DNA from 4 places in the Peribacillus muralis genome. Region 1 is predicted to be linked to each of the others. Evidence: riboswitches for the same ligand, from Rfam matches in the RefSeq annotation. Region 1 holds a riboswitch; each other region holds the start of a gene.
The links. Region 1 has a riboswitch for S-adenosylmethionine ahead of ABE28_RS12095 (YezD family protein). Riboswitches for the same ligand answer to the same signal wherever they lie in the genome.
Positions count from the first base shown of each region.

Region 1 (7,579 bases):
AGCCGTCGGATCAACCGGAAATTTAGGCATGAGCATCGGCATCATCAGCGCAAAGCTGGGCTTCCGGGTTACCGTCCATATGTCAGGCGATGCGAAGCAGTGGAAAAAGGATAAGCTAACAAGCCTGGGTGTCATTGTAAAGGAATATGATGATGACTATAGTAAGGCTGTGGAAGAAGGGCGGGTGGAAGCCTCTCTTGACCCCAATTGCCATTTCATTGATGATGAAGATTCGATGGACTTGTTTCTCGGTTACGCGACGGCTGCTGAGCGCCTGAAGAATCAATTGAAGCATCGCTCGATACGCGTTGATGAAGAGCATCCTTTGTTTGTATACCTGCCTTGCGGAGTGGGGGGCGGTCCCGGTGGCATCACTTATGGCCTGAAGCTTGCTTTCGGTGAACATGTCCATTGCTTTTTTGCAGAGCCGACGCATTCGCCATGTATGACTATAGGATTAATGACAGGACTTCATGACAAAGTCTCGGTGCAGGAATTTGGAATCGACAATAAAACGGAAGCGGATGGACTCGCCGTCGGAAGGCCATCCGGCTTAGTTTCCGGTTTAATGACTGCCATTCTAAGCGGTAGCTATACCATAGAAGATAAGCGATTATTTGAATTGCTCGGGCAGATGGCAGAGACAGAAGGGTACTATTTAGAGCCATCCGCCCTGGCAGGAGCATATGGACCCGTACACCTTATGTCGGATCCAACAGGGCAAAAATACCTTGACGATCATAAACTACTAGGGAAAATGAACGACGCCACGCATATCATCTGGGCGACAGGCGGGAGCATGGTGCCAAAGGACATGATGGAACAATATTTAGCTAAACGGTAAAAAGAAAGAAGTTCACGATGTGAACTTCTTTCTTTTTACAAACCCCAGGAATTCAATAAAAGGCGGATGGACTTCTCCAATTCAGCTTCAGGGATGCCGGCAAAGCCCAAAATGATTGTTGGGGGATGCTCTTCCATTTTTTCAATGGAATAGGCAGAAAGGCCATATATTTTAATGTGCTTTTCATTTGCCTTTTGAATGAGTGTTTGTTCATCCATGCCGTTCCTCACGATCAGCACGATATGCAATCCTGACCGCTCACCAATGATGGAAATAGGTTTATAAGGTTTTAGCAACTCGATCACTTTGTCCAATTTGCGGCGGTACACTTTCCTCATCCGATTCAAATGCTTTTCGAAATCCCCTTGCTTCATGAACTGTGTCAAGACGTGCTGATCAATTCGTGAAACGGTTGAATGGTAAAAGGATAATTCTTGCTGATGCCTTTCTAACAAGGGAGCGGGAAGAACCATATAACTGATTCGGATGGAAGGCATCAATGACTTGGAGAATGATCCCAAGTATATGACTTTTTCGCCAGCATCCATACTTTGTAAAGATGGAATCGTTTTACCACTGTAACGGAATTCACTATCATAATCATCCTCGATAATATAGCGGTCTTCTCCGCCCTGCGCCCAATTCAACAACCTCGTCCGCCTATTGACGGAAAGAATCGTCCCATAGGGGAAGTGATGGGAAGGAGTCACATACACGACATCGATGCTGGAATCTTCAATCGGGTTGACCTTTACTCCTTCTTCGTCTATTTCAAGAGGATGCACTTCATTTGGATAGCTGCGTAAAATGCGGTGGATCAAGTGATAACCTGGATCCTCCACACCGTAAATGGTATTTTTGGCAAAAAGCAGGACGAGCTGCTGCAATAAGATCTCCATTCCGGCACCAATGATGATTTGTTCAGGAACACATTGAACCCCCCTGGCATGATACAAATAAAGAGCTATCTCACAGCGTAATTCATATTCCCCTTGAGAATCGCCCAGTAGCAGAAGCTCTTGACGGGACACATCAATTTTGTTTTTCGTATATTTTCGCCATTTTTCAAAAGGAAAATTTTCCGTATCAATTTGGCTTGGATGAAAGTGATACTGAACTGCTCCTTGTTGAACTCTATATGGCTCCAACGCAACATGCTTAGACTGCGTATACTCTAAATCCTCGAATGTTTGGATATAATATCCCTTTCTCGGAATGACTTCAACGTATCCCTCAGCAGTCAACTGCTCATATGCAGTCTCGACGGTATTTTGACTAATCTGTAGAAACTCTGCTAATTTCCGCTTGGAAGGCAACTTTGTTCCAAACGGAAGCCTGCCCTCAATTATTTCTTTTTTAATATGTGAATATAATTGCTCGTACAATGGTACGTCACAAAATCGATTTAAATCACACGTTAGCATGTTCATTTAGTTCCCGCCTTATTGATTTTTAATTGCTGAACCCATTAAATTGTTGGAAACTGACACTTTCAATGCGGTCAACTATTTTTTATACTAAATAACAAATCTAAAAAATGCAAATATTAGGAGGAATCATTGTGGAAAAATTATTAGGAACTGAAACAGTTAAAAGAGGAATGGCACAAATGCAAAAGGGTGGCGTAATCATGGACGTCATCAATGCGGAACAAGCAAAAATCGCTGAAGCATCTGGTGCCGTTGCCGTTATGGCATTGGAACGGGTCCCTTCCGATATTCGGGCAGCTGGGGGCGTTGCAAGAATGGCCGATCCAAGAATTGTTGAGGAAGTAATGAATGCCGTATCCATCCCAGTCATGGCCAAGGCGAGAATTGGTCATATTGTTGAATCGAGAATCTTGGAATCAATGGGTGTGGATTATATTGATGAAAGTGAAGTGCTGACTCCTGCAGATGAGGAATATCATATTTTAAAGAGTGAATTCACAGTTCCTTTCGTTTGCGGCTGCCGTGATTTAGGCGAAGCTGCTCGTAGGATTGGCGAAGGTGCATCAATGCTTCGTACAAAAGGAGAGCCAGGTACTGGAAATATAGTGGAAGCTGTTCGCCATATGAGAAAGGTACAGTCCCAAATCCGTAAGGTAAGTATAATGAGTGACGACGAATTGATGACGGAAGCGAAAAATATAGGTGCTCCATTTGAGATTTTAAGAGAAATCAAGCGGACAGGAAAATTGCCTGTTGTCAACTTTGCCGCTGGCGGAATCGCTACACCAGCTGATGCTGCATTGATGATGGAATTAGGGGCAGATGGCGTATTCGTAGGTTCTGGCATTTTCAAATCGGAAAATCCTGAAAAATTCGCATCGGCAATCGTTCAAGCTACTACATATTTTACGGATTACGAATTAATAGGCCGTTTGTCAAAAGAGTTAGGCAGTGCAATGAAAGGAATCGATATTTCTAAGCTGGCTCCAGCAGAACGTATGCAGGAACGTGGTTGGTAAGATGATAACGATCGGTGTCTTAGGATTACAGGGAGCAATTGAAGAACACTTGAACCAAATCGATTCAGCCGGTGCGCAAGCATTAATCGTAAAAAAACCATCACAGTTAAGCGAAATCGATGGCTTGATCATACCTGGCGGGGAAAGTACGACGATGAGAAAGCTTATGGATCGCTATGGCTTTATGGGTCCAATCAAAACATTCTTTGACCAAAAAAAACCGATTTTCGGTACTTGTGCGGGAATGGTATTGGCGGCCAATCGTTTGTCTGGCGATGAAAAGGCTTATCTTGAATTGATGGATATTTCCGTGAAAAGAAACGGATTTGGCCGTCAACGTGATAGCTTTGAGGCGAACTTATCGATCAATGGAATGGAAGAACCATTCAAAGCCGTTTTCATCCGTGCTCCATATGCTGTTGGAGCTGGGGTGGATGTGGAGATTTTGGCTGAATATGATAATAAAGTCGTCGCTGCAAGACAGGAACATGTCCTTGTCAGTGCTTTTCATCCGGAATTAACGGGTGATGATCGTTTTATGCGACTTTTTATAGATATGGTAAAAGCATCCTTGAAAGAGGCAGATTTGAAAATCGGTTAAAAAGCAGCTGTCACTATCGAGTCCAGAATATAGACAAACTCATTTCATAGAGTTTGTCTATATTTTTTTAACCCTATAAATTATTGGCACGACCTTTTTCACGATTATGTCGAATTGATTTTCACTGAAGCAATCGCTCTTCACGATCCGCACTGAAAAACGCATTATTCCATTCGTTCAGGTTTTATATAGATAGGTACGTTCGATTTCGTTGGAATAAACGAAAATAAACAACAACTGGCCAAGGGTTGTAAGTTGACTTCTATTTTTCAGACTATTACGATAAAATTAAATAACAGATAATACATGAAGGAAAGTGCAAGTTTGGAAATAAGATAATAGGAGGAAATGTACATGAGCGAAATTGTCATATTATCAGGAAGTCCTGCAATTCCATCAAGAACGGACATTTCACTGAAACATATTCAATCATTAGTTGAGAAAGAGGGCTTTGCCACAGCATATTATTCAATTACCGAATTTTCAGCAGATGATTTGTTCCAAGGCCTTTATAACAGCGAAGAAATTTTAAAGCTTGCAGAAAAGATTTCTAAAGCGAGGGGAATCATCATTGGATCACCTGTATATAAAGCATCCTACACGGGTGTATTGAAAGCATTGATTGATTTGCTGCCGGAAAATGCGTTTAAGGGAAAACCGGTGCTTCCGATTATGATCGGGGGGAGCCACAGGCATTTATTGGCGATTGATTATGCACTAAAGCCGTTAATTTCCATCTTAAAAGGCGAGCCATTGCAAGGCATTTATTTCGTTGATAAGGAAATAGATAAAACAACTCCAGAAAACCCGATTCATGATGTGAACCTGGTCGATCGCGTCCAAGGTCAAGTTCAGGAATTTGTAGAGGCAATTCAATTAAGAAATGTGTCACTCTGATTCCGTTTCTTGCATAGCTAATTCATTCAATTGCAGATCATCCATAAATGCAAGCATGTAGGACATGGACAAAAAAATAGAAAATGAATATCGTGTATAATAATTACAATTCATCCATTTAATTAATCCAAGTTGTTTTATAAGAAAACTCCATTGACAAGGATTGAATATATGGTAATATTTAAAATAATAAAACTTATCCAGAGCGACGGAGGGAATTGGCCCTTTGAAGTCCAGCAACCTGCATGATGTATGCAAGGTGCTACATCCAACAAAATGGTTCACCATTTTGGAAGATAAGGTAATGGTTATTTACCTTGAAATCTTTCCATTATGGAAAGATTTTTGTTTTTTATAAAAATTTTGAATAATCCATAACAATGTAAGGTTGAGTGGAATTATATAAATTTAAGAAAATTAAATGAGTGGTCGATTTTCTTAAAGGAGGAACTATTTTGGATAAAGAGAATCAGCTTGAGGAAATATTTGAAAGACTTCAAGAAATGCTTCATTCAATGAAGTATGGATCCATCACACTTGTTGTCCAAGATGGTAAAATCATTCAAATGGAAAGAAATGAAAAGCTTAGAATTAAATAAGACAGCTGCTGACTAGAAAAACTAGAGGCGTGTTTAACTAATATAAAGAGAATATTGGTTAAATTCGTCTCTTTTTCCTAGAATTAAAGATACAGTGGGTTCCGATCACCTGTTACTCCAGCCATTGATACGCAAGCAAGTTTTAGAGGGGGCTATAAGGTTGGTTGCATTAATTAAATACGAAAATTTCAATTGTGATTCTTTACCGGTCTTTCCTGAAGATAGTGAGACAAAAGGGGCTTTGGAGGTACTGAAATGGGCTAATGAAGAATACGGGAATAAGCTCATATATGCGTGTAGCTTTGGGATAGAAGGCATCGTGCTTACGGATTTACTGGCAAAGGTGAACCCTGCGGCCAAAATCGTTTTCCTCGATACGGATGTCCATTTTGAGGAAACGTATCAATTGATCGATCAAGTGAAAAAAAAATATCCGGACCTTTCAATAGAGATGAAGAAACCTGCTTTGACGCTGGAGGAACAAGCTTCGGAATATGGAGACGAATTATGGCTAAGTGACTCTAATAAGTGTTGTCATATCCGTAAAATCACTCCACTTACTGAGGTGCTTTCGACGGCAACGGCTTGGCTGTCTGGGCTGAGACGCGAGCAATCCGAAACAAGGGCCGCAACCGAGTACATCAATAGAGATAATAAGTTCCAATCAATTAAGATTTGTCCGCTAATCCATTGGACATGGAAGGACGTTTGGCGGTATGCACATAAAAATGGACTGCCATATAATATCCTGCATGATAACGGTTATCCGAGTATTGGCTGTAAGACCTGCACTTCAGCTGCCATTAATGCGGATGATTTACGCTCAGGACGCTGGCAAGGCGCTCAAAAAACGGAATGCGGCTTGCATTTATCCTAAATAAATAGAAAACATAGGGGGAAATTAGCATGACAAACAGTCTGCCTCACGGAGGAACTTTAATCGATCTTTGGGAACCAACATATGATACTGGTAAAATAAAAAATTCAGTCGAAATTGATGCGATTGCCTTAAGTGACCTTGAGTTGATAGGGACGGGCGCATATAGCCCGATAAAAGGCTTTTTCACAAAAAGAGACTACGAGGCTGTTGTCAAAACTATGAGACTGAGCAGCGGCCATGTTTGGAGCATACCGATTACACTGCCATTATCGGAATCGTCAGCAAAGACCCTTACTATCGGAGAGGAAGTAAAGCTTACGCATGAGGGGGAAACATACGGCGTCCTTACTGTTTCCGATATCTTCACTCCAGATAAAACATTGGAAGCGACGTTGGTTTATCAGACGGATGACGAGAAGCATCCAGGGGTGAAAAATTTATATGAACGTGGAAATGTATATGCCGGCGGTGAAATAAAATTGGTCAAAAGGATTGAACGTTCCCTATTTCATGCTCATTATTTGGATCCTGTCGAGACGAGGGAAGCTTTTGCAGCGAAGGGGTGGAAAACGGTTGTCGGATTCCAGACCAGGAACCCAGTCCACCGTGCCCATGAATATATCCAAAAGACAGCTTTGGAAATCGTCGACGGTCTATTCTTGAATCCGCTTGTAGGTGCCACTAAATCTGATGACATTCCGGCTGATGTTCGAATGGAGAGCTATAAGGTGCTTCTTGAAAAATATTATCCCGAGAATCGGGTCTCCCTTGCCGTTTTCCCTGCCGCGATGCGATATGCAGGACCGAGGGAAGCCATTTTCCATGCGATGGTACGTAAAAACTATGGCTGTACCCATTTTATTGTCGGCCGTGATCATGCTGGGGTTGGCGATTATTATGGCACTTATGATGCGCAAAAAATCTTCGGGAATTTTAATGCGGATGAGCTAGGGATTACCCTGTTATTTTTCGAACATAGTTTTTATTGCAAAGCTTGCGGTAATATGGCATCAGCCAAAACTTGTCCGCATGACAAGGAGGATCATGTAATCCTTTCCGGAACGAAGGTAAGGGAAATGCTGCGAAATGGTGAAATTCCTCCAGCTACATTTAGCCGTAAAGAAGTCATTGAGGTGTTGATCGAAGGGCTAAAAAAGAATGAAGTTTTTAACTGATTGGTAAAAATATGAAGAAGTGCAGTAAGAGGGGGAGCATAATGAGTAAAAACACAAATGTAACATGGCATGAATCGTCATTGACCAAGGAACTGCGCCGGAAGCAGAACGGACATGAGAGCACGGTCCTATGG
Region 1 is NZ_CP017080.1:2,485,502-2,493,080, reverse strand. Features, by position in the region: gene ABE28_RS12120 (D-serine ammonia-lyase) at 1-844, shown strand, start outside; gene pdxR (MocR-like pyridoxine biosynthesis transcription factor PdxR) at 880-2,274, opposite strand; gene pdxS (pyridoxal 5'-phosphate synthase lyase subunit PdxS) at 2,382-3,293, shown strand; gene pdxT (pyridoxal 5'-phosphate synthase glutaminase subunit PdxT) at 3,295-3,894, shown strand; gene ssuE (NADPH-dependent FMN reductase) at 4,249-4,791, shown strand; SAM riboswitch class I at 4,985-5,094, shown strand; gene ABE28_RS12095 (YezD family protein) at 5,247-5,390, shown strand; gene ABE28_RS12090 (phosphoadenylyl-sulfate reductase) at 5,563-6,267, shown strand; gene sat (sulfate adenylyltransferase) at 6,297-7,445, shown strand; gene cysC (adenylyl-sulfate kinase) at 7,487-7,579, shown strand, end outside.

Region 2 (7,579 bases), 230 kb from region 1:
ACAAGCTCGTTGATGGTGCGATCAATGGCATGATCAAATCCTTGGATGATCCGTACTCTGCTTATATGGATAAAAAGGAAGCCTCGAGTTTTCATGAGAGCATCTCATCTTCCTTTGAAGGAATTGGTGCCGAGATACAAGAGCAGGATGGACACATAGCGGTCGTCTCACCGATAAAAGGGTCTCCAGCAGAAAAAGCGGGGATAAAACCGAATGATATCGTCTTAAGTGTGGATGGTAAAAGCGTAAAAGGGCTAAGCTCTTCAGAAGCTGTCCTTAAAATCAGGGGAGAAAAGGGAACGAAAGTGAAATTGACCATCTCAAGAGCAGGTGAGACGGACCCGATTGAATTCACGATCAAACGTGACACGATTCCAATTGAAACCGTTTATGCCGAAATGCTTGATGATGGTGTCGCAAAAATTCAAGTGACCAGCTTTTCCGAACATACGGTCGATGAGTTGAAAACGTCGCTTGAAGAAATGTCCAAAAAAGATATGAAGGGCCTGGTTTTGGACTTGCGTGGAAACCCAGGAGGACTGCTTGATCAAGCGATAGATATGGCAAGCCTGTTCATACCGAACGGGGAAGTGGTTCTTCAAGTTGAGAATCGCAGCGGTAAAAAAGAAGTGTATAAATCGAATAATGACGGTGCGTTGAAGAAGGTGCCGGTTGTCGTGTTGATCGATGATGGTAGTGCAAGCGCATCGGAAATCGTTGCAGCAGCCGTCCGTGAATCTGCTGACATTCCTTTGGTAGGCGTTAAATCATTTGGTAAAGGAACTGTACAGACTGCCGAAGACTTCGATGATGGCTCAAACTTCAAATACACGGCAGCTAAATGGTTGACTCCTGACGGAAATTGGATCCATAAAAAAGGGATCAAGCCGGATATTGAGGTGAAGCTTCCTGATTATGCAAGCCTTCCGTACATTTCGCCGGATAAGGAATTGAAAGCTTCAGATTCCTCCAGTGAAGTGAAAGCGGCAGAAAAGATGCTCAAGGAAGCCGGACATGATCCAGGTAAGATAGATGGATTCTTTGATGAAGATACCACGAATGCGGTCAAAGCATTCCAGAGGGATCAAAAAATCAAAGAAACTGGGATCATTAAAGATGATACAACCGTGAAATTGATGCAGGTTATCCGGGATAAAATCCTCGAAAACGATACTCAATTGAAAAAAGCGGTAGAGGTAGTGAAAAAAGATATTAAGTAAACGGAAGAAGCCTTTCAGTAAAGTGTATCCTGAAAAGGACATTTTAAAAAAGGGCAACTTGAAAGAGATGCTGTCTGTATATTACAGGCGGCATCTCTTTCATTTTACAGTCTTGGAGGGCTGTACTAAGCACGGTTCATTGCACCCTCCCCGCAAGAACATGTATATGGAATTCCAATTGTCCACCGTTTTGTGGTGATGTATCCAGACCATTTCATTCCACTTTGCCTGTAATCGACGTTACAAGCCCTTTTGTCCGAGTTTAAAGGATTTTAGCATATTTGTATTTCAGCAATAAAACCTAGACAGCTTGCTTAACTTAATGATCCTTGAATTCTTATTCAATTAACCAGCTCTTATAATGAAATAGTTCATTCTTTAAATTAAATAATGTTCCAAAGCCGCTGCAGGCTTTGAGGCAAGTGTACAGCTCATCAAGCCTTGGAGGAGAAATCAATCACACCCCCATTTCCTTGGTGAATAGCAGCGAAAACGTTATGGGCATGTCCATTTATCGAACGAGGAGGATTATTCAGCTGTCCTACTTTATCAATTTTTTGCGTCGTTTTTCATTTGTTCTTAGTATTCTTGAGTGAATGTCCATGCTCGCGTCAGTCAATCTCCTATTCTCACCTTCAAATAATGGTGTAAATAAGTGTAGCCATTGCCATACAATCCCTCAAAAATCCTGGAAGCAATCGAGATGCTAGCTTCAACTTGAAGCTGAGTTGTTTGGAACGAAGTTTTTTTGTCGTTTAATGCATATTTAACCATTTTAAGGTAAAGATAGGAGTAATTTTCCGATGAGGTGAGGTAATGAAACAAAAGGTACTGTACATATATCTATTGGTCTTGATTTTGGCAGGATGCACCTATGCCCCTTTACCGAAACAAAATGGAAATGCAAGTACGGATAAAAAAGTAACCGATGAAAGTAACCACGGAGACGCGAAAACATTCCTGTTAATTGGTGCTGATTCCAGAGGGGAGAAAAAATCGCGAGCGGACGCGATCATGATAGCCAGATATTTTCCTGAACGGGGGAAGCTAAAGCTCGCTTCGATCATGCGTGACAGCTATGTTAAAATCCCAGGCGATCATCCTCAATACAATAAGATAAATGCAGCATATTATTACGGCGGAAAGGAATTGCTTAAGAAAACAATAGATGAAGCCTTTGGTGTCAAAATCGATCATGTAGCCGTAATTGATTTTCAGGGATTTGTGAAGATGGTGGACTTGCTTGCCCCTGAGGGGGTGGTGGTGGACGTGGATCAGAAAATCATTGATGATATGAGCATCCAAGCAAGTATAGGTAAAAATGTTTTACATGGTGAGGAGCTATTGAAATATGTCCGCTTTAGACATGATGATGAAAGCGATTTCGGAAGGGTGGACAGGCAGCAAGGTGTACTGCTTCAATTAAAGAATGGATTTATCGATCAAATCTCCTCCCTTGAAGGCGTTGTAGCCCTTCCAAGCATAATTGAACAAGGTCTCTCCTACCTGGATACCGATATTGGGCTGAAAACGATATTGGAGATGGGTCCCAAAGCCGTCTTCCAGGCATCGGACACCGTGGAAACGTTGAGGATTCCTGTCGAAGGAAGCTTTAAAGATGCTGAATACCCCGAGATCGGTGCTGTGCTGGAAATGGATGAAACGAAAAATAAGCGAGCGCTTCAAGCGTTCTTTTCAAAGTAGGGTGGATGACTATTCCATTCGTAATGAAAACCGTCATCTGATTTCAATATTCAGTAATGGACCTCGCAAGAATAAATGAAAAAGTTCTCCATAAAACGAGCATGGATGTAACATCCAGCTCGTTTATTAAGTTACCAATAATGAAGGAAAACTTCACTTCACAAAATTCGGGATGTTATGGGCGAATTCCGGTGTAATGATGCCGTTTTCAGTGATGATACCAGTAATGAGATGATGGGGCGTAACGTCAAAGGCAGGATTGAATGTGCTGACGTCTTCCGGGGCGACCCTGATGCCTTGAATATAGGTGATTTCGGCTCCATCTCGTTCTTCAATTGGAATGGAAGCACCCGATTCGAGAGAGAGGTCGAAGGTGCTTGATGGAGCCGCCACATAAAATGGTATCCCGAAGTGCTTGGCTAAGATGGCCAAGCCCAATGTCCCTATTTTATTGGCTGTATCTCCATTTGCTGCAATGCGGTCGGCCCCGACTATAATGGCATCGATTTCCTTTTGGTGTATCGTATGGGCCGCCATGTTATCAGAGATCAAGGTGACGTCAACCCCTGCTTGCATCAGTTCCCAAGCGGTCAATCGCGCACCCTGCAGAACAGGTCTGGTTTCACAGGCATACACTTTCAGCGGGAAATTCCGTTCTTTAGCAAGGTGGAACGGAGCCAGGGCTGTTCCATAGCGGGCAGTGGCAATTCCACCGGCGTTGCAATGCGTTAATACGGAATCCCCTTTTTCGAATAGCGATAAGCCATGCTCCCCGATTTTCCTGCACATTTCTTCGTCTTCCGCAAAGATGGCCTTAGCCTCGAAAACAAGTGCTTCCTTGGCAGCTGATATGCTCTGGGCCTCCTGCAAAATATTCTTCATTCTCTTCAATGCCCAAAAAAGATTGACGGCAGTGGGCCTTGAAGAGGCGAGCCTCTCGATATGTTCCGTTACATTTTTTTTGAAATCGGCTAAATCCGTTGCAGCTTCCTGCTTGGCACCAAGTGCCACCCCGAATGCAGCGGTCAGTCCAATCGCTGGAGCGCCGCGTACCTTCAATGTCAGGATGCTGTCATAAACATCCTCGACTGAATGAAGATGAATAAACTCAGTGATGGCAGGAAGGGCTTGTTGATTCAATAATGTGATATGGGTATTTTCCCATTGTACCGAATATGGTAATGGTGCTAACGTCGTCACGTGCAGGTCTCCTTTTAGATGGGTGAATAAGAAGTCAGCGTTTGTTGCTTTACCAAATCAATGACCGCTGGAACATCTAATTCTTCCCGTTTTTTTATTAACAAAGCACCGAGGTTCAATGTCGCCGTTTTGGCTGCGATTTTCGTTTCTTTATCTTCCATGACATTTAAATCAGCGACATGAGAGAGGCCGATGGTTCTTCTAATCAGTTCACAGCCGGCAAAACCGAATGCATCCCGCTTGAATTTAGTCAGTAAATAGGGGAGATAGCCAGTCACATGGCGGAACGGACTTTTATTCTGGGTGTTCCAAAGTTCCGTATATGTTTTTTCGAATGACCGCCAAAATTGATCGAGATGTGTAAAAATTTCTTCTTTTCCCGCTACATTTCGAGTGACCGCCTGAAAGAGGAGGTTGGCGGTGTATTGACCAAGATCAAAACCGACTGGTCCATAAAAAGCGAATTCAGGATCGATTACTTTTGTTTCGGTTTCACTTGCAAAGATGCTTCCTGTATGTAAATCTCCATGGAGCAAGGCTTCCTGTTCGGTTTCAAAGCTTTGTTTCAGTTTAGCCACTTCCAGTATCACTTCTTGATCATCCCAAATCGTTTTGGCGGCATCCGTCAATTCCACCTCGAAATCACCAGGCAGCTCTTCGAAAAAAGGATCGGTGAAAATAAAGACTTCCGTAATTTTGCAGAGCTCCGGATTCGTGAAGTGCCGTGCCACTTCTTTCTTTGCGGAGGGCTCCAAATGATAATCGGAAGTGTAAAAGGACGTCTTCGCAACATACTCCCCAATATGCTGCGAAAGCAATGGAAACGGATCGCCATCAATAAAACCGCTTCTGACAATTTTTAGGTGTGATAAGTCTTCCATGACCGTGATGGCTAGCTGTTCATCCGAATAATAGACTTGCGGTACGAATTCGGGGCAATAGCTTCGGAAATGGATAAGGGCATTCGCTTCAATGGCAGCCCTTTTCAATGTCAGCGGCCAGCTTTCGCCAAGCACCTTGGCATAAGGGACCGCTTGCTTGATGATTATCCCTTTATTCGTGGCCGTGTCTGTTATATGGAACACATAATTCAAGTTACCATCACCAATTTCTTTACAGCTTAAATTGGCATCGGCATCTACAAGCCCCAATTTTTTTGCAAGGATAATGGCCGTTACGCTTGTCAATCTTTTGAAATTCGAATGGTTTTGAGTCATTTCTTTCCCCTCCATTAAAAATAAGAATAAAAAAGCCTCTTTCATATAGAAAGAGGCAGAAGTATTAGCTTCGGACCTCTCATCTCCCAGAAAAGTGTTTTCTGGTGGAATTGGCACCGTGCTCTGCGGATTTTGCAATCCGGCGGTGTATCCGCCCCATTTCACAATGGTATTACAGTCGGTTGCTGGGCTTCATAGGGCCTTAATCCCTCAGCCTGCTCTTGATAAGAGTTTATATGTTTTCTGAAATTTTAATCTTCGGGAAAATGATATCAATCTTTTAAATAGTTTGTCAATGGCAAATTAATAATAATCAGGACGGCGATCTTCGAATACCGGTATTTTGCTGCGAGCGCTCGATACTTCGGTGAAGTCCAAGGTGCCTGTCAACAGTTCGCTTTCCTCACCGGCCTCACTTACGATACGGCCCCAAGGGTCAATGATCATGGAGTGACCGGCAAATACATTGTTGACATCCGATCCTGAACGGTTAACGGCTACAACATAGGCCTGGTTTTCGATGGCACGGCTGATCAATAAGCTCCTCCAGTGATCAAGTCTAGGCTTCGGCCATTCTGCGGTAACGAACAGAACTTCTGCCCCGCGAGCGGAATGGGCACGCTGCCACTCCGGAAAGCGAATGTCATAACAAATGAAACCAGCACATATTTTGTCATCAAGTGTAAATAAACCATCATTCTCGCCTGGCTGCAGGAAATGATGTTCATCCATTAACTGAAATAAGTGAAGCTTATCATATTCTTTAACGAGGTTTCCGTTTTTATCGATGATGATCATCGTGTTATATATGCCTTTGTGCGTTTTTTTGGCGATGGACCCGCCAACGATATGGATTTGGTGCTTTCGCGCCATATTTTTTATAAATCCGATCGTCTTTTCGGCTTCTACATCACCAATCTCATTCAATCTGGTCAAGTCATAGCCCGTAGTCCATAGCTCTGGTAAAATTACGATATCGGCCGCTGCGTTTACGGCCTTCTCCACCCATTGTTCAGCATGCTGATAATTGATATCCGGTTGTCCGAAGGCAATATCCATCTGGATACAAGCTATTTTCCATTTCATCAATAAAAACCTCCATAAGTAAAAAATGCTTTACAAGACTATGATAAACATATATCATTTGTGACTAGAATTTCAAGAAATTTCAGAGAAGGTGAATAAATGTTGCAATTCGAAAAATCGAAGCAGCTTCAGGAACTCCCCAAGCAGTTTTTTGCTTCATTGGTCGCAAAGGTCAATGCGATTACTGCGCAAGGGCATGACGTGATTAACCTGGGTCAAGGGAATCCCGATCAACCGACGCCTGAGCATATCGTGAAAAGGTTACAAACAGCAGCTGAAAAAACGATCAACCATAAATATTCGCCGTTCAGGGGACATCAATATTTAAAAGATGCTGCAGCTTCCTTTTATGAACGGGAATATGGCGTCAAGCTCGATCCAAAAAGTGAAATAGCCATTCTTTTTGGCGGTAAGGCAGGACTTGTCGAATTGCCGCAGTGTTTATTGAATCCAGGAGATACGATACTCGTACCAGATCCCGGCTATCCTGATTATCTTTCCGGTGTCGTTTTGGCTCAGGCGCAAATGGAACGCATGCCGTTGAAGGAGGAAAATGCTTTTCTACCGAATTACGAAGCTATACATAAAGATGTGCTCGATAAAGCCAAAATGATGTTCTTGAACTATCCGAATAATCCTACAGGTGCATCCGCAACCGGAGAATTTTTTAGCGAAACCGTATCCTATGCTAAAGAGCATTCAATTTGTGTGGTCCATGATTTTGCGTATGGGGCAATAGGTTACACTGGAAGAAAACCGATTAGCTTTCTCCAGGCAGAGGGAGCGAAGGATGTCGGGATAGAAATATATACACTCTCGAAAACTTACAATATGGCAGGATGGAGGGTCGGCTTTGCTGTAGGCAACAAAAGTGTCATTGAAGCTCTTGAACTGCTGCAGGACCATTTATATGTGAGCCTTTTTCCGGCGATACAGGAGGCTGCAGCAACCGCCTTGCTTGATTCGCAAGAGTGTGTAGAGGAATTGGTGAAGGTGTATGAGGGGCGCAGGAATGTTTTCATCGAGGGGTTACGGGACATTGGCTGGGAGGTTAAAGCTCCGGATGCTTCTTTTTTTGCCTGGCTTAAAATACCAACGGGATTCACCTCCGAGAGCTTTGCCGATCATTTATTAACGCACGCCCACGTGGCG
Region 2 is NZ_CP017080.1:2,718,185-2,725,763, reverse strand. Features, by position in the region: gene ABE28_RS13175 (lmo1851 family serine protease) at 1-1,220, shown strand, start outside; gene ABE28_RS13170 (LCP family protein) at 2,037-2,924, shown strand; gene mtnA (S-methyl-5-thioribose-1-phosphate isomerase) at 3,078-4,124, opposite strand; gene mtnK (S-methyl-5-thioribose kinase) at 4,139-5,341, opposite strand; SAM riboswitch class I at 5,418-5,572, opposite strand; gene ABE28_RS13155 (carbon-nitrogen family hydrolase) at 5,645-6,427, opposite strand; gene ABE28_RS13150 (pyridoxal phosphate-dependent aminotransferase) at 6,527-7,579, shown strand, end outside.
Region 2: another riboswitch for S-adenosylmethionine. It lies ahead of mtnK (S-methyl-5-thioribose kinase); the one in region 1 lies ahead of ABE28_RS12095 (YezD family protein).

Region 3 (7,579 bases), 1.3 Mb from region 1:
TTATTTCAACAGACTATCGATTCAAGCCTTATATCATAAAGATGGAACCATCGAGTGGACAGCCAATCCACCTACAAAAGAAGATGAACCGAAGCTCAAAACCATGATACATGATTTAATGGTCTATCATGTTTATGAATAAACCGTATTGCCCAACCTGTTTTTAGGAAAATCCAAAAAGGAATAAAAATCCCTACTTTGCCTAAACTAATGAAAAGGCAAGGAGGGATTTATTTTGGATAAAGAAAAAATGACTTTTTTAAAGGATAGCGAATATGATGGAAGGGACTCCGCCTTCCTCGATATCGATCGGTACATCAATGAAGGATTGGCAGGCGGAAATGTATATGAGGCCGCTGACCTCCGGAACATTGAAGAAGCACATGATTTGTATGACGAGACAGATCCTAACATCAATAAATAGACGACCATATGTCTAGGGCTCTCTTTTAGGAGAGCTCTTTTTCGAACAGTACCTCCTCTGCCCCTCCAAACATTTCATGGATCACCCTTTCGTAGGCGATTTCCAGATTACGCGAAAACGCTTCCTTTTCAGCTGGACTTTTTGCTTGACCATTGATTTCCCTTGTGAGATTGATACGTTTTTCGCTTAAAGAAACCGTATCTCCCCCCGAAAAATTGTACATAACCTGAACTTTAAGATTATCCGTGAAAAATTCAACCGTTCCAAACATATGTATTCCCCCTTAAAAAATAAAAAACAACTTCCCGGAAGGAAGTTGTTTGAGCGCAACGAAACGAAACATAACAAAAAACAAACATGTTTTTTCCATTTTTTAAAATGAAAAGCATGCTTTTGCCAATTTTCGCACGTAACATCTCCTATCCTCGTAGGCATTTGATGATGTGCTAAAAACAGGCAGGTATCCTGGCTCATGATCATCGCTTTTCGAACCTTCCCATTTCCTATTGCAGAAAACAGTGGCATCAATCGAATCGCTCACATTTACAGTTGCGGGACAGCGCCGGATTTTAACCGGCTTCCCTATTAAGCGAATAAATAGAAGATTTCTTATCCGCACCCATTTCTAGACTAATTTAGTTTTCCATATAAATGTATCAAATTATTTCCTGGATTACAATCAGGGCCCGCGGAGATGATCGATCATCTCGTTTTCAGTTCTTTGGTTCCAGCCATTCCACTTAGGATGTTCACACCATTGAGGTTACAAAAAAGAAACCGCAGCAAGTAGTTAAAAAACTAGAACCAGCATTTATGCTTTAAGATATTTCACGTTTAATCCGGAAAAACATCCTGAACAGTTTGTCCGGCTATTTGTTTATATGTTGCTTCCCTTCAGGACATTTTCTTTCAAAATCGACGTAATGATATGCTCCGAATCCCATTCATGCTCTGATATTTCAATAAGAGGATAACGGTTGGGTAATAAGGTATCCTGGATTTCCTGAACAGAGAGTCCTTGATTATGCAAAAGCAAAATTTCTCCACGGAGGTTTTCCAAATAATCGAGTTTTTTCCGGAACATTTCCTTTCCGTTCGGAACATGACCTGCATGGCAGCAAAACATCTCGCCAAAGTCATATTGAAGCAAGCTTTTTATGGAATTAATGAGGACGGGAACGGACTCTTCCCGCAGAACTAGTTTTGTTTTGGGAGTGACGAAGAGATCGCCTGAAAAAAGCATGCCCGTACTGCGATTCAGATACACCATATGGTCATGCGCATGACCGGGGGTGTAAATCGGCTCCCATGTTTGGCTCCGGGAATGAACGGCCATACCAAGCGGCTCTGCTTTGAAAGCATCCCGCCGCCCCCAAAACATTTTGCGATAAGCCGGATATTCAGCATCCTTCGCACATGCTTCAACCGACATCGGATGAATGAATATCGGGACCTTTTTATGCTCCTGTATCCAGGCCGCGCCTCCCGTATGGTCCTCATGATAATGCGTAAGGGCCACCGAATCAAAATCGGCGGTCTCATAGAATGGGATCAATCCGTCCAATAAACTTTGTGCGCCCGTATCAATCAAAAGACCATCCGTTAGAAAAACATAAACGCTCATCCCCGAATTGACGGCCCCCGGAGTTCCGTACACACAAACTACATCATTTACCGTTTTAACTTCAATCATGAAGCTGCACATCCTTCACTGTATAAGATAGTCATAATCCAAGTTTTTTCTATTTGTTACAATAAATGTACTACCATTCCCCCCATTTGACAAAGAATAATGAAACAAGCAAAAAAATTATTCCAAAATCACAGAATTCATTGACAATGAGGTGAATAACCAATAGTATAGAATATATTAAAAAACTTGAAATATTCCAAAATAATAATTTACTTATCAAGAGTGACGGAGGGATCAGGCCCTGTGATGTCCGGCAACCGCCCCAATCGGGAACGGTGCCACTTCCTGCAGGATGATTGCATTCTGAAAGATAAGACGAGATATAATTTCGCTGCCTCTTTCTGAATGATAGAGGCAGTTTTTTTTATGTATAAGGGGGCAGGCTCATGATTGAAATCCGTTCAGTCAGGAAGGAATACATATCGAAGAAAAACCGAGTTATCGGAGTGGATAACGTATCTTTAACCATTCAAAAAGGAGAAGTATATGGGATTGTCGGCTACAGCGGAGCAGGAAAAAGCTCATTACTTCGTTGCTTGAATTTGCTTGAACGTCCCACAGGAGGACATATCATCATTGACGGGATTGACTTAACATCTCTATCCAGCAAAGAGCTTCGGAAGCAACGTCAAAAAATCGGCATGATATTTCAGCATTTTTCCCTTGTCAGCTCCAAAACCGTTTTTGAAAATGTAGCTTTTGCCTTGAAGGCAGCGCACCAATCGAAGGGAGCCATCAAGTTACGTGTTTTACAACTGTTGGATATTGTAGGGCTCAGTGATAAAAAGGATGTCTATCCGGCCCAGCTTAGCGGCGGCCAGAAGCAGCGGGTCGGAATTGCCCGTGCCTTAGCCAATGATCCGTCTGTATTGCTATGCGATGAGGCGACTTCAGCCCTTGATCCTACTACGACTAAGGCCATATTACAGTTACTGAAGAAAATCAGTCGCGAACTTGGCATCACCATTGTGTTGATTACACATGAAATGGAAGTCGTCAAGGAACTGTGCCACAGGGTCGCGGTCATGCAGGATGGGCGGGTAATAGAAGAGGGTTCCGTTTATGAAATATTTTCACAACCTAAAAAGGAGTTAACGAAAAAATTCATTGGCAGTGTACTGGAATTTGAGCTTCCCTCACATTTGATTGAAGAAAGTAAAGGAACGATCATAAAGATTCAATTCGAAGGGCAAACGGCAGGTGAATCGATTCTCTCGGATACCCTTCAAGCTTATTCGGTAAAGGGTAATATCCTTCATGGGAAAATTGAATATATTCAGGATGTACCTTTAGGGATATTGATCATTGAATTGATTGGCGAAGCTGCTGAGATTCATTCAGCATTGACCTATATAAAGAATCGTTCCAGCTCTGTGGAGGTGCTAAAACATGTCACTGCTTGAATCCATCATCCATATCCTGCCTGACCTTAATAAAGCATTCATTGAAACGATTTACATGGTGGCTGTTTCTCTGGCGGTTGCTCTCCTTATCGGCTTACCGCTGGGTGTATTACTGTTTACGACAACCAGGAACTTGTTCTTCGAAAATAGTGTCGTGAATCGTTCTCTTGGCTTCGTAGTCAATATTGTCCGGTCCATCCCATTCATCATTCTCTTGGTCGCCCTCCTTCCTTTAACGGATTTCCTTACGGGGTCGACGATAGGGCCAAGGGCGGCCTCCGTATCCCTCTCCGTTTCGGCGATACCTTTTTTTGCAAGGATTGTTGAATCAGCATTGCGTGAAATAGACAAAGGAGTGATTGAAGCGGCAATTGCCGTTGGTGCCACGCCATGGATGATCATTAAAGATGTCCTTCTGCCAGAGGCTAAGCCGGGTATCATCCAAGGGCTTACATTAACGACCATTTCACTTATCGGTTATTCGGCTATGGCAGGAACGATCGGGGGAGGCGGGATTGGTGACCTGGCCATCAGGTTTGGATATTACCGCTATGACAATACGGTCATGATCACGACGATCGTCGTATTGATCTGCCTTGTACAAATCATCCAAATGCTTGGTGACAAAGCTTCTTACTTAGTAAACAAACGATAGAACCTTTCATTTATTAATGATTCATACTATAGATCCAGGAGGAATTCAAAATGAAAAAAATTGCTTCGTTATTATCAGTCTGTGCCCTTGCCCTTGGCTTGACGGCTTGCGGAAGCGACAATGCATCCACAAAAACAGAAGACAAAAAAGAATTGAAGATCGGGGCGACCACCGGACCATATGCCGATATGGTCAATGAGGCCATCAAACCAGGTCTGGAAGATCTCGGCTACAAAGTGGAAATCGTTGAATTCACCGATTATATCCAGCCGAATAAGGCGCTTGGCAACGACTCGATCGACGCAAACCTTTTCCAGCATAAAGTGTATATGGATAACTTCGCTAAAGAAAATAAATTAAAACTCTCTGACCTTATCATCGTTCCTACAGCACCAATGGGAATTTATTCGAGCAAATATAAGTCATTGAAAGAAATAAAAGACGGCTCATCCTTGGCATTGCCCAATGACCCCGTCAACCTCGCTCGTGCACTTAAAGTATTGGTGGATGAAAAGTTGATTGAAGTCGACCCAGATGTAGACCCTTTAAAAATATCTGAAAAAGATGTAACAAAAAACCCTAAAAATATCCAATTCAAACCATTGGAATCCGCCCAATTGCCCCGGGCAACTGAAAGTGTTGACCTATCAGCGGTGCCAGGGAACTTCGCACTTGCTGCTAAAATGAAGCTTGAGGATGCCCTTGTATTGGAAAACATGCCAGATTTGTATCGAAACGTTGTTGCCGTGAATACAAAGGATGTAGACGCTCAATTTGCAAAAGATATTAAAGAAGTAGTGAAGTCCGCCGAGTTTGAAAAAGTGATCGATAGCAAATTCATCGGCTTCGGAAAACCAGAATGGATGAAGTGATCGACCCAAACATAATTTCGAGGCCTGCGTCCCTTTTTTAGGGAACAGGCCCTTTACATGAAGGAGAAATAACGATGAATACCTTACTGGAAGTACGCAGCGGCCCCTCCTACTATGCCTGCATGGCTAGTATTCTCGATACACTGGAAGCAAAACTGAATAAAGCAAATATACGTAAAGTGCTTGTTGTTCATGGAGACAAATCTTGGGTAGTTGCTGAACCATTCTTCCCTTCATTTGAAAATGTCGAAACGAGCTACATTAAATATGATGGGGAATGCAGTGATATCGAAATTGAACGTGTCAGTAAGTTTGCAGTGGAACAATGTGTGGATGCATTAATCGGAGTGGGTGGTGGTAAACTGCTGGACCTCACCAAATCAGTTGGGAATCACATCCAAAAGGATATCATCCTCATTCCAACTCTTGCATCCACCTGTGCCGCTTGGACGCCATTAAGTGTCATTTATGATACGAACGGTTCATATGTGCGGTTTGATATCCATCTAAAAAACGCCTGGATGTTACTGATCGAGCCAGGAATACTCTTGGATTCCCCTATTGCCTATTTACGGGCAGGAATTGGCGATACCTTGGCTAAATGGTATGAGGGCAATGCACTCGTCGAGAAAATCGCCTCCAAGTCGGCCTGCATTGAATTGGCACATATAGCCGCAAGGCAATGCCAGGAAGTTTTATTGACACATGGCGAGGAAGCCCTGGCGGATTTGAACAAAGGAAAATGGACAGACGCCCTTCAGCGTGTAATCGAAACGAATATCGTCACGAGTGGACTCGTTGGCGGCTTCGGTGACCAGTTCCTGAGAATTGCAGGTGCCCACTCGATTCATAATGGCATGACCTCCATCGAACAGGCACATCATTTACTTCATGGGGAAAAAGTGGCATATGGCATTTTAGTGCAGCTGTTGTTAGAAGGAAAATTCTCGGATATCAAACAGCTACTCCCAATCTATGAGGCTCTAAAGCTTCCGAGGTCTTTATCTGACATTGGCCTGACCGTGGAACATGAAGTGGAGCTACAGCAAATTGCCGCCCTATCCGTAAAGGAGGGTGAGGCGATCCATCTCCTTTTTCCTGATATATCCCTGGAAAAAGTGCAAGCTGCCATGGAAAACCTTGAAATCCTTACAAGTTAAAAGAAAGGTGATACCCATCATTCATCTATGATGGGTATCACCCTTTCGGTTTGTAGACAAAAGGATGTGCCCGATACTCCAGCAGAAAGGCGCTTCCAGAGGTACCACACAGGCGTTCTTTGCACCCTCATTTAGAAACGTTAGTTTTCCTTTTTGAAATAAAACAGTGCTATCCTATTCTTTTGAACTTTATTCTTTTTCGCTATAATGATAGGAAGAAAGAAGGTGAAGAACAGTGCTTGAAAACCTTAAACAAAAGTTTCCGAACGCGATTTCCGAAAAAGTCGAAACAGCTGACATATCCCAATTTGCTTGGTTCGAAGACTCCATGGGAGGCATTCTCGGCATTCCCCGCTTTGAAATCTCCGCCGAGGAAATTCGTATATTGGAGCTGCTTTTTCCGTCTTCCTTGAACAAAACCAATCTCATCACGTTTACAGATACATCATGGAACACCTTTTTGACCAAACCGAATGCACAGTTGCCTTTGACAAGTTGGGAAAACGTGCGCTTCATCCATTTCAAGCTCACTCACAATGATTTCTCCCACGCGGATTTCGAAGATGCTTTCCTAGCCTTTGTACCATCTGACGCTGCCTTGATTTGGGAAGATGATATGGAAGGAATCCTTATTGAAACGAACAAGGCTGAAGCCTTATCAAATAAAGAATTACTTGCCATCTCCTCGACGCTGGAAAGCGATTTTTATGTAAAGACGCGGATGTTCACCGGCCGCTTTCACCATGTGAGCCAAGAACTTCATCACCACAAGACTCAGGAGAAAAAATGTTTTGAATCGGCACAAGCCGAGTTGCCGGATTTAAAGGTGACGGACTTGGCCGATATCGTCCCCCACTTACTATTGAAACATCAATCTAATACGAATATAGAGTGGTATATCAATCAGGTTCTTGGCAGGACCAGGCAGGATACGGAGCTTATCAAAACGATCAAAACGTATATCGAGTGTAATTCAAATGCCACACTTGCCGCGAAACAGCTTTATATACACCGGAACAGCCTGCAATACCGGATAGACAAATTCACCGAAAGAACCGGGCTCGACATAAGGAACTTCCGTCACGCATTGACTGCCTATTTGCTTATTTTATTGCATGATTGATTCTAGCTGAAAGAAAAGGAGCATTACCCTTTTTTGTGCAATGTGCCCATACTTTTTTCTAAACTGATAGCTTAGACTAAAGTTAATTGGTACAAGTAATCAGTAGTTTAAAAGGGGGATTTTTCATGGCAGAGTTAGTATTAGATCATATTTTCAAGATTTATGATAAAAAGGTGACAGCCGTTAAGGATTTTAACCTTCATGTTGCCGATAAGGAATTCATTGTTTTTGTCGGACCTTCCGGCTGCG
Region 3 is NZ_CP017080.1:1,161,623-1,169,201, reverse strand. Features, by position in the region: gene ABE28_RS05575 (YheE family protein) at 1-142, shown strand, start outside; gene ABE28_RS05570 (hypothetical protein) at 236-424, shown strand; gene ABE28_RS05565 (hypothetical protein) at 450-695, opposite strand; cobalamin riboswitch at 863-1,062, opposite strand; gene ABE28_RS05560 (MBL fold metallo-hydrolase) at 1,302-2,117, opposite strand; SAM riboswitch class I at 2,328-2,434, shown strand; gene ABE28_RS05555 (methionine ABC transporter ATP-binding protein) at 2,504-3,520, shown strand; gene ABE28_RS05550 (methionine ABC transporter permease) at 3,507-4,175, shown strand; gene ABE28_RS05545 (MetQ/NlpA family ABC transporter substrate-binding protein) at 4,226-5,047, shown strand; gene ABE28_RS05540 (iron-containing alcohol dehydrogenase family protein) at 5,122-6,207, shown strand; gene ABE28_RS05535 (PucR family transcriptional regulator) at 6,443-7,330, shown strand; gene ABE28_RS05530 (ABC transporter ATP-binding protein) at 7,456-7,579, shown strand, end outside.
Region 3: another riboswitch for S-adenosylmethionine. It lies ahead of ABE28_RS05555 (methionine ABC transporter ATP-binding protein); the one in region 1 lies ahead of ABE28_RS12095 (YezD family protein).

Region 4 (7,579 bases), 1.1 Mb from region 1:
CGTGAGTGTTTTTTGTATCGATCCTTTCTCCCTTGATCCAGTGAAAGTTCGTCCCGTCATAAAAAAGGTCGTTTGGGTTCCCCTCTGCATGTCCTCCTTTGAGTAAAACGGCATTTGACCCTAATTCTGTCAAGGAAAGGCATGCCTTGTAAAAATCTTGCTCGGTTCGGATCGATAAGCCAGTAAGAACCTCGGCCTCTGGTACATTAGGGGTGACAAGTGTTGCAAGCGGAAGTAATTTCGCTTTTAGGGCAGTAACGGCTCGTTCGTCCAGCAAATGGTGGCCGCTTTTGGAAATCATGACTGGATCTAGGATAGCGATGGCAGGTGAAAAGGCAGTTAAGGAATCAGCGACTGTTTCGACGATTTCTTTTGAACCAAGCATGCCTATTTTTACTGCATCGACGTGTATATCTTCAAAAATGGCTGCAATTTGATCAGTGATGATTGCAGTGTCGATCGCCTGCACGGAACGTACTTCCATTGTGTTTTGTGCAGTAACGGCCGTGATGACGGACATTCCAAAAACACCGTGTGCAGAAAATGTTTTGATATCGGCTTGTATCCCGGCGCCTCCCCCAGAGTCAGAGCCTGCGATGGTTAGTGCTTTTTTCATGAAAAAACCCCTTCATATAATCATTTTTTAATAATATTTTCAATAAAATGAAAGCGAAAATGGCACCTGAAAATGAACTGAGCAAAAAAGCAGGCAACATACCAAAAAGAGTCGCCTTTTCGCCCAATAGCAGGGCCGCGATCGGATAGCAGGCAAGTGAACCTAGAATGCCGGTCCCCGTCACTTCCCCAATACATGCGAATGTCAAGCGTTGTGTCCTGCGATAAAGGAAAGCAGCCAAGAGGGCACCGAACATGCTGCCCGGAAAGGCGAAAATTGAACCTGTGCCAGATATGTTTCTAATCAAGGAAACTAGGAAAGCTTGTGTTACCGCATAAGCAGGACCGAGTAAAACGGCAGTCAGGATATTGGCCAGGTGTTGAATCGGAAAAGCTTTCACAAATCCTACCGGGATGAATAGAAAGGAGCTTGTTAAAGTCGTTATGGCCGTGATCATTGCCGTCAGCGTCATTTTTTTAATTGGGCTAAACATCATGTCTACGACCTATAACGGCCAATCCTGCTCATTTTGAACCATATCCCAGAATAAATATTCATAGCGGGATGTAACCAAGAAGTGCTTTTCCAATCGCTGCAGTTCCTTTTCGGGCATACCTTCCGTCAATTCCTCCAATAAGGTTATCAGCCACTTGTGCGCTTCACCAAATTCTGGGGAGGAATAGGATTCAATCCATTTCGAATAGCGATTATTGTCCAAGTCTTTACCGTTTCGTTCTTTTAAAAGCAAGCCGATTTCATAATAATCCCAAGCGCATGGAAGGAGACAGGCAATCAGGTCGGCCAGTGTCCCATGCTGGGCTGCATTTAGCATATAACCTGAATAGGCAAGTGTGGTGGGAGTAGGCTCGGTATCCTCCAATTGCTTGGAGGTGATTCCGAATTCCAAGGCATATTGCCTATGGATATCCATTTCAATCTGAATCGTTTCATTCAAGATTTCCGCAAATTTTGCCATGGTTTCAACATTATGCGCTTTAATGACTCCTAAAGCGAAAAGCTTGGAATAATCCATCAAATAGATATAGTCTTGCTTTAAGTAATAAGCGAATTTATGCTCAGGAAGCGTTCCGTTCCCGATCGCTTGGACAAAGGGATGTGAATGGTTCCTTTTCCAGATTTCCTTTGCACTTTCATGAAGTCTGTCACTGAAGGTTTTTGATTTAGTATGCTTCATCGTATCCCCCTTAAAATGTATGGAAATGTTTACTGCCAAAATAAAACCCCGTTCCTGAATAACGGAACGGGGCAGATGGATATAAGGAATGGACCTATATCATCCACTTTCCTCCGCCGGTATGAGCCGGTTCAGGTTCAAAGGGTCCGGAATGACTTCCATCTCAGTCTTAAAAAGACTCCCCTAGTGGTGTGTGTTGTATGTAATTACTGACATCATATCAGAAAGCCAAGAAAATGCAACCCGGCTTTGAAGGGGGAGAGAGAAAAAAAGCGGGGAAACAGGTAATTGACTTTTGTGAATTATTGGGATATTATTATGTTCACATCATTTATATAATTGAATTCTTATCCAGAGAGGTGGAGGGACTTGGCCCTATGAAACCTCGGCAGCAGACCCGTATTGGGAACTGTGCTACATCCAACAAGCGTTTGCTTGGAAGATAAGAAGAGCCGTCCGGACCCTGTCAGCCTCTTCTTTAATTGAAGAGGCTTTTATTTTTGCAAAATAGCGTTTAAGGACATAATAGAAAAGGTATATATAATTTGGTGAAAATGAGACTTGTAAAGACAGCTTAGGCTATAAGCGGACAAGGAAAGGAGCCATTTACATGGCAGAAATATTCAAGGGTATCGAGCAGAGAAAGGCGTTGCTGATAGAGGAGCTATTGGCGAAAGGAGTATACAAAACCTCTGATGAAAGGCACCTTTATGATGCCCCTTTAAAAGTTTTGGAAGATGAATATAAGATCGTTATAAATAGGACTGATAGTGAATCTCCTACAGAGTGGATGACATAGCAAGAGGTAAGGCTATCATTTCGTCATAATGAAATAAAATATAAATGGCAAAAGCATTCACAGTGTACATGGGTGAATGCTTTTTTGACGTCTTAAGAGCGGGTGTCACAAAAAATACACATTTGAAAAAGTCATGAGTAATTTGTCACATTTAACGGGTGTGGAAACACAATTTCGCAACAAGTAAATAGTTGATTTTAACTATGAATTTCATTATGATTATAGTGTAAAAATATTGAATTTATGGGAGGTGTATATAAATTGTTTTCCCGAAAGATAACCCCTGAAATAATAGAAGAAAAAAGGCAAGAGATGATTGAATTGGCGGAGAATTTCGGTATAAACAGTCTACTGACGATTCAAGCAAGTCAAGAATTGGACACCCTGTTAAATGCGTTAACAAAGACAAGGGAAGCTGAATATTTTTCTCTTCAGAAAGTGTATAGGTATTTTTAAATACTCTGGTTCAATTAGGTTGATGGACTTCTTCGTGAAAATAAAAAGACTATTGCCTAAGGCAATAGCTTTTAAGTTAATGATTATCCATCAATGCGTTTACCAAGGATGACTAAATCCCGTTCAATGCCATCCAGCTCGGCAACTTGAGGTAAGTGTGCCCATTCTTCGAAACCAAATTTGGAAAAGAGCTTCATGCTAGGTATATTGTGAGCAAATATGAATCCTAATAGAGTCTTTACCCCTAATTTCGGGCTTACTTCAATAGCCTTTTGAATCGAAACCCGTCCGATTCCTTTTCCCCGGAAATAATCATCGATATAGATGCTGATCTCTGCTGTGGAATTATAGGCAGGCCGTCCGTAGAAAGATTGAAAGCTCATCCATCCTGCAGTTTCTCCTTCTAAAGTAATGACAAATAGCGGTCTACTTTCTGAATTATGCTCCTCAAACCAATTAACCCTCGATTGTACAGTTATCGGGTCCGTATCTGCAGTGACCATTCTTGAGGCAATTGTCGAATTATATATTTCCACAATTTTAGGCAAATCCGATAATTCAGCCTCTCTGAATTGTATGTACTCGTTCATCATCTACTCTCCAATCCATTACTTTTTTCAACATCCAGAAGTGCCCATTTCATAAATTTGTTAATGAAATGTGTATATAACCAAATCATCTGAAAGTTTTATATTATCATACACTTTCTCCTCTTTATCTGCCAGTGCATTTTTATTGTTACGAATGCTGATTTTTGGGTATTTAACATATAAAACACTTCTTAGAAAAAGATAAAAGGAGAAATAAATGAAAAAATTAACAGGTCTACTAATGATTGTACTAGTTATTTGTTTTGTAGCATTTGAATTTCAAGCTGCGGAGTCGGACAAGATGCAAAGGGTCATGGCTTTTGGCGATTCTTTAACTTATGGTAAAGGAGATAAGCATGGGGAAGGTTATGTAGAAGGCCTAAAGGATGAATTGAACAATCCTGAGACAGAACAGAAGGTTAGCTTTTGGAATTATGGCATCAAAGGGCAGGAAACGGATGGCGTCATCAAACAGCTTGATGATTACCGCATCCATACTAAATTGGATAAAGCGGACACTTTCATCGTTTATATTGGCACGAATGACTTCATCAATAGCAACGGCGGGGACTTGAAGAAAATAAACGATCGGAAAATCAATGAGGGCAAGCAAGAATATATCAGGCATCTAAAACAGATTACTTCGACACTTCTAAAGGGAAATGATCAGGCTGATATACTGGTAGTGGGTCTGTATAACCCGATAAGTGACAACCGTAAAATTGAAAAACACATACAGGATTATAACCAATCAATAAAGAAAGTAGTGCAACATGATAAAAGGATGGTATTCATTCCTACCGATGATTTATTTAAAAAGAAAAAGAAAGCCGAATATTTCAGTGATACGATTCATCCGAATGAAAAAGGGTATAAGCTGATTACAAATCGGATATTGGCAAGTTACGATTTTAAGTGAAACAAAAATGCACAGAAGCCTTTCTGTGCATTTTTGCATAAGGGGCATATCAAGTTTTAGCTTTTAATTGGGGGAACTGCAGATCATGAAGTTGCTTGTATCTGCCGTTACTTCGCAATAACTGTTCATGTGTTCCTTTTTCCTGAACGTTTCCCTTTTCGAGAACGATGATTTGATCTGCCTTTTGAATGGTTGATAATCTATGGGCAATGACGATTGAAGTTCGGTTGATCATCAAACGTGAAAGTGCTTCCTGAATTAAATGCTCTGATTCAGTATCCAATGCCGCCGTGGCTTCATCGAGAATGATGATTCGCGGATTTTTCAATAGTGCTCTGGCAATGGCGATGCGCTGCTTTTGCCCGCCGGAAAGCTTGACACCTCGTTCTCCAATTTGAGAATCATACCCATCCGGTAAGGAACGGATAAAGTCATGTGCATGTGCTGCTTTAGCTGATTCAATGATTTTTTCATCGTAAGCATCAAGCATTCCATATACGATATTTTCGCGGATGGTCCCATTAAATAAAATGATATCCTGTGAAACGATCCCCATTTGGCTACGTAAGGACTTCAACGTCACATCACGGATATCGTGGCCATCCATTGTGATCCTCCCCTGCTGTGGGTCATAAAACCGGATCAGAAGGCTCGTTATGGTCGATTTTCCTGCACCTGATGAGCCGACCAGGGCGGTTACTTGTCCAGCCTTCATGGTTAGATTTAGGTTGCATAGCACAGGCACACCTTGGTCATAAGCAAAATCCACCAATTGAAAATCGATTTTCTCTTTTATTGAAGGGAGCTCAGTGGCTGCAGCCTTGTCGATTATTTCTGGTTTTGTATCCAATATTTCAGTTATCCTCTCAAAGGCTGCAGCAGATTGCTGGACAATGCTGATTACCCGACTGAAGTTGCGAACTGGACTCTGCAGCAATCTTAAATAGGCGAGGAAGGCGACTATCAAGCCAATCGTAAATTTGCCTTCCATCACCTGCCAAGCCCCGAACACAATCACAGCGACAAGACCAATATTGTTCATTAAGTCAATTATAGGACTGAACATCGAGCGAAGCCGGACGGATTTAATGTTAGCCACCATATTTTCATGATTCCGCTCGGCAAACCGTGCCGATTCAAATTCTTCATTTGTAAAAGATTGAATGAGCCTCATTCCTGAGATCGAATCCTGCAACTGATTGCTGACATCTCCTGCTGAGCTTTGCACAGATCGAAATGACAGTCTTATCCGTTTCCCGAACACCCTTGTGATATAAAACATGAAAGGGAATGTCACCAGAAGGACGGCGGTTAGCTGCCAATTAATGAAAAGCATATAAACGGCAACGGCGAGGAAGGTCACGGTGTCCGTCACGACTTGAAGCATGCTGGATGAGATGAGCTGCTGCAGCAAATTAACATCATTGGTCAACCTGGACATTAAGTCACCTGTCCGGTTTTTATCAAAGAATTTCATATCAAGCCTTTGAATATGGTCATACATGCTATTCCTGATATCCAGGATTGCCTTTTGTCCAACCTTGGAAACGACGTAGCTGTTTAAGTAGTTCAATAAAGCCAATAATAGGGCAGCGCCAAGAATACCTGCACCAATCCAGATTAGCGAGTCATATTTTTTTTTCGGGATGACCTCATCGATCGTATACTGGGTTAGCTGGGGTATGGAAAATTCAATTAAAGAAATCAATAGCATCAAACTTATTATCAAAAAGCTAAACTTCCATTTGGATGGGACCCGATTGAACATTTGTTGAAGCATTATCCATATGCTCCCTTTAGAAGGTGCAGCATTGATTGGGCTGCGCCCCTTGTGGCTGAATGGAATATGTCCCCCGCTCATAATGATCACTCCTATTTATACAATGTGTTATATGAATGTAACCTTCATGACTATCATAGAGGTTTTCAAAAAATAGACAACTTTTTATCGGCTCTGTCTTTTTCATGAGTGTTATTATTTTACACACTACTATAGAACATGAAATAATTATTGGAGATTAATCAGGCTGATAAGAGGAGATGCTAAAAATGATTGAAAATGAAAAAATAAGGGAAGAACTTCTGAATGCAGTCAACGGGCTAACGGATGAACAATTGAATGCACATCCTGAAGAAGGCCGCTGGAGCGTAATCCAAGTACTGGATCATTTATATTTAATGGAACGAGCCATTACAAAGAGTATTGGCGATAAATTGCAAAGTGATGAAAGGATCCCAGCAGTGGATAAACCGATCGAACTTACTGTGAATCGTGAAATGAAGGTAGAAGCACCTTCGTATCTCGTTCCGTCCGATTCATACCAAACTTTGCAAGAGGTTAAAGATAAGTTGGCAGAATCACGCAGTGCATTCGTTCAACTTGTCGACAATGCAGATGAAAGTGACCTCGAGCAAAAGTCATTTCCTCATCCGTTATTTAAGGATTTAAGCTTGAAGCAATGGATTCCATTCGTAGGATTGCACGAAAAAAGGCATTTGCTGCAAATCGAAGAGATAAAATCCAAATTATAAAAGAAGAAGAAAAACTCATCCTTCCTTGGTTGAGTTTTTCACTTTAGACAGGAAGGATCGTTCTGTGAAATTTAACTGGATAAAGGCATGTCTGGTCTTGATTTCGTTTGGATTGTTGGGGGTTGTCTTGTACAAGTATATGCTGCCCCCTAACTTGGACGATATCAAACTTGCTGATGAGCTGCATCCGATCGTCGCAGAAAAAAAAGATGAACTCATTCAACGGGCCAATGAATTAGACATCCCGATAATCATTACAGCAGGATACCGTTCTTTGGAAGAACAAAATGAGCTCTATGAAAAAGGCCGTTTAAATACGGGAAATATCGTAACATATGCAAAGGGTGGTGAATCGCTTCATAATTTCGGCTTGGCGATCGATTTTGCCATCCTCAATAAACAAGGGGAAGCCATATGGGATATGGACTATGATGGAAACGATAACCGGAAATCTGATTGGATGGAGGTCGTC
Region 4 is NZ_CP017080.1:1,377,977-1,385,555, forward strand. Features, by position in the region: gene thiD (bifunctional hydroxymethylpyrimidine kinase/phosphomethylpyrimidine kinase) at 1-616, opposite strand, end outside; gene thiW (energy coupling factor transporter S component ThiW) at 585-1,112, opposite strand; gene tenA (thiaminase II) at 1,122-1,811, opposite strand; TPP riboswitch at 1,903-2,006, opposite strand; SAM riboswitch class I at 2,156-2,260, shown strand; gene ABE28_RS06625 (Fur-regulated basic protein FbpA) at 2,422-2,610, shown strand; gene ABE28_RS06630 (aspartyl-phosphate phosphatase Spo0E family protein) at 2,872-3,066, shown strand; gene ABE28_RS06635 (GNAT family N-acetyltransferase) at 3,150-3,656, opposite strand; gene ABE28_RS06640 (DUF459 domain-containing protein) at 3,874-4,575, shown strand; gene ABE28_RS06645 (ABC transporter ATP-binding protein) at 4,625-6,436, opposite strand; gene ABE28_RS06650 (DinB family protein) at 6,625-7,107, shown strand; gene ABE28_RS06655 (M15 family metallopeptidase) at 7,172-7,579, shown strand, end outside.
Region 4: another riboswitch for S-adenosylmethionine. It lies ahead of ABE28_RS06625 (Fur-regulated basic protein FbpA); the one in region 1 lies ahead of ABE28_RS12095 (YezD family protein).